Regions from separate parts of the Streptomyces sp. P9-2 genome, predicted to be linked through region 1. Evidence: riboswitches for the same ligand, from Rfam matches in the RefSeq annotation. Region 1 holds a riboswitch; the other holds the start of a gene.
What was found. Region 1 has a riboswitch for cobalamin ahead of ACQY0Z_RS16245 (cobalamin biosynthesis protein). Riboswitches for the same ligand answer to the same signal wherever they lie in the genome.
Positions count from the first base shown of each region.

Region 1 (3,081 bases):
CGTGCTGAACCTTGTCGGCGCATTCCTTTCGGTGGAGGTCGCCAACACGATCTCCAAAGGCCTCGTCGACGAGGCCGGCATCCGTCCCGAGGTCATCTTCGCCGCGTTGGTCGGCGCGATCCTCTGGAACCTCCTCACCTGGCTGGTCGGCCTGCCGTCCAGCTCGTCGCACGCCCTCATGGGCGGTCTGATCGGCGCCACGGTCGCCTCCGCCGGCTTCGGCGCGGTCCACGGCGACGTGCTGGTCACCAAGGTCCTGCTCCCCGCGATCGCCGCCCCGCTGGTGGCCGGCATCGCCGCGATGTTCGCGACCCGGCTCACGTACCGCATGGGCCGCGGCGCCGACACCAAGGCCTCCGAGAAGGGCTACCGCGCCGGGCAGATCGCCTCGGCCGGCCTGGTCTCCCTGGCCCACGGCACCAACGACGCGCAGAAGACGATGGGCATCATCACCCTCGCCCTGGTCGCCGGCGGCGCCGTAGCCCCCGACTCCGACCCGCCGATGTGGGTCATCCTCTCCGCGGGTCTCGCCATCGCCCTCGGCACCTACCTGGGCGGCTGGCGCATCATCCGCACCATGGGCAAGGGCCTGACCGACCTCCAGCCGCAGCAGGGCTTCGCCGCCCAGACCAGCGCCGCGACGGTCATCCTGGCCTCCTCGCACCTGGGCTTCTCCCTCTCCACGACGCACTCCGTGTCCGGTTCCGTCATGGGCGCGGGCCTCGGCCGCAAGGGCGGCGTGGTCCGCTGGTCCACGGCCACCCGGATGTTCGTCGCCTGGGGCCTGACCCTGCCGGCCGCCGCGCTGGTCGCGGCGATCGCCGAGTGGGTGTGCGGCTTCGGCAGCTGGGGCACCGCCGTCGTGGCCGTCTTCCTGGTCGCCTCCAGCGCGGCCATCTGGAAGATCTCCCGGCGCGAGGTCGTCGACCACACCAACGTCAACGACCACGACACCCCCGAGGCCGCCTCCGAGGAGCCCGCCGGTGTGGTCACCCAGGCGATCGCCGCCGTGACCCCGCCCCCGGCCGGCCCCTCCGAGGAACTGTCGGCCACCATCCCGGCCCCGGCCACCGCCGACCCGCAGGCCCCGTCGGCCGCCTCGACCGTCTGACCGCGTCCGGCACGAAGGAAGTAGCAGCATGAAGATCGACTGGGCGGCCCTCGGCTCCGTGTTCGGCGTCAGCCTCGTGGTCACCGTGGCCCTGGTGGCCCTGTTCACCCTCGGCATCTCGGGTCTGTCCCGCCGCGAGCGGGCGTCCGCCGAGGGCCGGTCCGCGGCCCTCGCGGTCACCGGCGCCTACGCCTGCTTCGCCACCTGCGCGGCGGCCGTGGGCTACGGCATCTACCTGATCATGGCCTGACCGACGGGCCGCACGCGTGAGCGGGCGGGACGGGAGCAGCGGCTCCCGTCCCGCCCGTCGCCGTGTCCCCGCCCGTGCCGGACGTGCGCGCGCGTCCACGGGCCGCTCACGGCGTTCACCCACGTGAGCCCCTCTGTGGGCCTCGGCACACTTCAGCCCCGCAGGTCAAAGGCAAGTTGACGGCCCTTCCAGGGGCATGGTGGACTGCCTCCGCCAATACGGCGGCAGGAGAGGAAGCCGGTGCGAATCCGGCGCGGTCCCGCCACTGTCACCGGGGTGCGAACCCCGGGAGCCAGGAACTCTCGCCGCCGGTCTCGTCGAACCAGGGCGCGGACACCCTGAGTGAGGACATATCGCCATGCGCGGCAGCCTGCCGAGGTCGACCAGCGACACCCCACCCCCCTTCGGGGCCGTACCCTCCGGATCCGTCACCGGCTGAACCCATGGGTGCCGATCGCGTGTTCGCGTACGGCGCCGCCGCCGGCCTCCTCGGCGACCTGCTGCTCGGCGATCCCCGCCGCGGTCACCCGGTCGCCGCTTTCGGGCGGGCCGCGGCTGCCGTGGAGCGGGTGCTGTGGCGGGACGACCGTGGCCGCGGGGCCGTGCACACCGCCGTGTGCGTCGGCGGCGCCGTCACGCTCGCCGGCCTGGCCGCCCGCGCCGTACGCCGTTCCCCCGCCGCCTCCGTCGCCCTGACCGGCGTCGCCACCTGGGCCGTCGTCGGCGGGACCTCGCTGGCCCGGGAGGCGCGCGCCGTCGGGCGGGCGCTCCAGGACGGGGACGTCGAGGCCGCCCGCGCGCGGCTGCCGCACCTGTGCGGCCGTGACCCGCAGGCGCTGGACGCCGACGGAATCGCCCGCGCCGTGGTGGAGTCCGTCGCCGAGAACACCTCCGACGCCGTGGTGGGCGCCCTGGTGTGGGGCGCGGTCGCCGGGGTGCCGGGCCTGGTGGGCTTCCGGGCCGTCAACACCCTGGACGCGATGGTGGGTCACAGGTCGCCCCGGTACCTCCGCTACGGCTGGGCGTCCGCCCGGCTCGACGACGTCGCCGGCTGGCCGGGCGCGCGCCTGACGGCCGTCCTCGCCGCGCTCACCGGTCCCGACCGGCGCGGGGCGGTACGGGCCTGGCGCGCGGACGCGGCGAAGCACCCCAGCCCCAACGCCGGTCCCGTGGAGGCGTCCTTCGCGGGCGCGCTCGGCGTGCGGCTCGGCGGAACCCTCTCCTACGGCGGGCGGGTCGAGCACCGGCCCGTCCTCAACGGCGGCGGACGCCCCGTCGCCGTCACCGACATCGACCGGGCGGTGCGCCTGTCGCGGCGCGTCGGCTGGCTGGCGCTGGCGGCCGGGGTGGCCGCGCGGCGCGTGCTGAAGGGACGTGCCCAGTGAGCGGTCGCGGACTGCTGGTCGCCGGGACCACCTCGGACGCAGGCAAGAGCGTGGTCACCGCCGGAATCTGCCGGTGGCTGGTGCGCCAGGGGGTGAGGGTCGCGCCGTTCAAGGCGCAGAACATGTCGCTGAACTCGTTCGTCACCCGCGAGGGCGCCGAGATCGGCCGCGCGCAGGCCATGCAGGCGCAGGCGTGCCGGGTGGAGCCGACGGCGCTGATGAACCCGGTGCTGCTGAAGCCGGGCGGCGACCGGTCCAGCCAGGTGGTGCTGATGGGCCGCCCGGTCGGCGAGATGAGCGCCCGCGGCTACCACGGCGGCCGCCAGGAGAAGCTT
Region 1 covers NZ_CP192633.1:3,554,420-3,557,500, reverse strand. The annotation lists gene ACQY0Z_RS16255 (inorganic phosphate transporter) at 1-1,111, shown strand, start outside; gene ACQY0Z_RS16250 (hypothetical protein) at 1,140-1,361, shown strand; cobalamin riboswitch at 1,545-1,685, shown strand; gene ACQY0Z_RS16245 (cobalamin biosynthesis protein) at 1,805-2,746, shown strand; gene ACQY0Z_RS16240 (cobyric acid synthase) at 2,743-3,081, shown strand, end outside.

Region 2 (3,081 bases), 1.7 Mb from region 1:
ACCAGCTGCACGGTGCTGCGCAGCGCCGTCAGCCCCTTCCGGTCGTGCCGCACCGCACGTCCCGACAGCAGCAACTCCCCGCCGTGCGGCCGCAGTCCGCCGCTGAGCAGCCGCATCAGCGTGGTCTTCCCGCTGCCGTTGCGCCCCAGCAGCGCCAGCGCCCGCCCCTCGCGCACGGCGAAGTCGAGGCCGGTGAACACGGGCGGTCCGTCCTCGTAGGCGAACGACGCGCCCCGCAGCGCCACCAGTTCGAACTCGCTCACGACAGGGGCCTTTCCAGTACGAAGGTGAGGGCGGCCAGCGCCGCCAGGAGCGTCACGCTCGCGGCCGTGAACCGGGCGGACACCCGCGCCTCGGGCACCAGCACGCGCAGGGCGCCGTCGTAGCCGCGGCCCGCGAGCCCGGTCTGCAGCCGCGCCGCCCGGTCGAAGGACCGCACGAACGCGGTCGCCCCGAGCCCGCCCAGCGAACGCCACGTCGCCGCCCGTGTGGTGTGCCCGAGCCGCGCCGCCTGCGCCCGGTGCACGCGCCGCACCGAGTCGAGCAGCAGGAAGCTCATCCGGTACGTCACGAGCGCCACGTCCACCAGCGGCGCGGGCACCCCGGCGCGCACCAGGCGCGGCAGCAGGTCCGACATGGGTGTGGTGAACGCGAACAGCAGCACGCCCAGCGAGGCCGCAGAGGTGCGCAGCAGCAACTCCCCGGCGCGCAGCGGCCCGTCGGGGGCGGGTGACACGAAACCGCCGGGCCCGCCCACCCGCACCAGCAGGGTGAGCGCCCCGGTGACGCAGAACCCCAGCGGCACCCGGTAGGCCCGCCACAGCCGCCCGGCCGGCACCCCCGCCGGACCGAGCAGCAGCGCCAGCGCGGTGACCAGCACCAGCGCGGCGCCGGGCCACGGGGGCAGGGAGATCGCGAGGACGGTGAGACCGAGGCCGAGGACGGCCTTGTCCACGGGATGGCGGCGGCGCCAGCGGCTGCTGTGCGCCGCCGCGTCGATCGGCAGCACAGGCGTGTCAGTCCCGTCCGCCGTCGGCGCCGGAGCGCACCTCCGCGTCGCCCGTGTCCTCAGCGCCGCCCCGCTTGTGTGCCGTGTCCGGGGCCGGTACGTCGCCCCGCTCGTGTGCCGTGTCCGGGGCCGGCAGGCCGTCCCGCTCATGCACCCCGTCCGGGGCCCGCAGGCCGGCGGCCTGCTCACGCGCCCCTTCCGGGGCCCGCACGCCGACCCGCTCACGGGCCCGCGCCTCGCCCTGCCGCCGCCCGCGCCGCAGCCCGAAGTAGTACGCGAGCACGCCCGCGCCGAGCGCGGCCTGGACGGCGAACAGCGCCGACTCGATCTCCCCGGACGGAGGTTCGTACAGCGGGGAGAACCACGGTTCGTAGTCCGGGTCGATCTCGGTGATCGCGGTCTCCGCCTCGCCGTCCGCCCCGGCGAACGGCTCCTCCTTGTGGTCGCCGAGCCCGAACGCCAGCGGGATCACGGCGAGGGCGGCGACGAGCAGCAGGAGCAGGGTGTTGATCTTCGCGTTGCGGCTCATCGGGCCACCGCCCCGGCCGACTCGGCCTCAGCGGCCCGCTTGCCGCCGGCCGCCGAGGTGACCAGCACCCCGAGCCGGGTCAGCTCGCCCTTGCTGGACTGCACCAGCAGCCGCATCACCAGCACGGTCAACAGCCCCTCGCTGACCGCGAGCGGGATCTGCGTGACGGCGAAGATGGAGCCGAACTTGCCCAGTGCGCCCAGGAATCCGCTGCCCGGGTCGGGGAACGCCAGCGCCAGCTGGACGCTGGTCACGCAGTACGTCGACAGGTCGGCGAGGAACGCGCCGCAGAACACCGCGCCCATCAGCGGCACGTCGTACCGGCGCAGCAGCCGGTAGGCGCCGTACCCGGCCCAGGGGCCGACGACCGCCAGGGAGAAGACGTTGGCGCCGAGCGTGGTGAGCCCGCCGTGGGCGAGCAGCAGCGCCTGGAACAGCAGGGTGATGGTCCCGAGCACCGCCATGACCGGCGGCCGGAACAGGATCGCGCCGAGACCCGTGCCGGTGGGGTGGGAGCAACTCCCGGTCACCGAGGGCAGTTTCAGCGCGGACAGGACGAACGTGAACGCTCCCGACGCGCCCAGCAGCAACGTGCTCTCGGGATGTTCTCTGACGTCACGGACGAGCGACCGGGCTCCGTGGACGACGAACGGCGCCGACGCGACGCCCCAGGCGACCGCGTGCGCCGGAGGCAGGAAACCCTCGGCAATGTGCATGGCTCAGCAGACCCTCTCCAGCACCTCGTGGATGGTTGACGCGCCTTGGCCGGTCTCCTGGCTGACGGGTACCACCGCCCGTGCTCCGCCTTCCCGGGTCCCGAAGAACCCAGTGGCTGCCCGTGAGGGCCGGAGCCGGACTTCCCGATCACAGTGGCGAGGGCCGCACCGGTATCGCACCGATTTCCCGTCACCAAGGCGTGGTGACAGTAGTCCCCGTCGCGGCCCGGTGACAAGCGGCGACGGGGGCGCGGGGAGGGCGTCCGGCGGCTCGCACCCCGGCGCACACCTGCGCGTTCGGGCCCCGCGGCGGCCGGCCGTGAACCGGGTGACTGGGGGGCCGCCGTCCTGGGCAAGGTCTTCTTGCAACTAATATGCAAGAGCGACTTTCCATCAACAGTGCCTTCCGATGACAGGGGTGTGTGAGGTTCGATGACGACCCGACGACGCATACGGGGCGCCGCCGCCGTGCTGGCGACGGCCGCGGCGGTCTCCGCCTGCTCGGCGCCCGGCTCCGGCGGCACGGACGACGCGGTGGCCGGCGAGTCCGTGGTGATCGGCGTCTCCACCGAGCCCGACACCCTCAGCCCGCTCCTCGGCTACGGCAAGGACGGCAACTCCAAGCTGTTCGACGGCCTCCTCGCCCGCACCGCCGACATGACCCTGGAACCCGCGTTGGCCAGGGCACTTCCGCGCATCACGGACGGCGGACGCACCTACACGTACACCCTGCGCGACGGCGTGAAGTTCAGTGACGGCGAGCCGCTGACCGCGCGGGACGTCGTCTTCACGTACCGCACGGTCCTCGACGACGACACCAACAACAC
Region 2 covers NZ_CP192633.1:5,245,979-5,249,059, forward strand. The annotation lists gene ACQY0Z_RS23910 (ATP-binding cassette domain-containing protein) at 1-263, opposite strand, end outside; gene cbiQ (cobalt ECF transporter T component CbiQ) at 260-1,009, opposite strand; partial or broken gene ACQY0Z_RS23920 (energy-coupling factor ABC transporter substrate-binding protein) at 1,185-1,538, opposite strand; gene ACQY0Z_RS23925 (energy-coupling factor ABC transporter permease) at 1,535-2,254, opposite strand; cobalamin riboswitch at 2,285-2,467, opposite strand; gene ACQY0Z_RS23930 (ABC transporter substrate-binding protein) at 2,687-3,081, shown strand, end outside.
Region 2: linked by a shared signal. The riboswitch ahead of ACQY0Z_RS23925 (energy-coupling factor ABC transporter permease) and the one ahead of ACQY0Z_RS16245 (cobalamin biosynthesis protein) in region 1 are both predicted to bind cobalamin.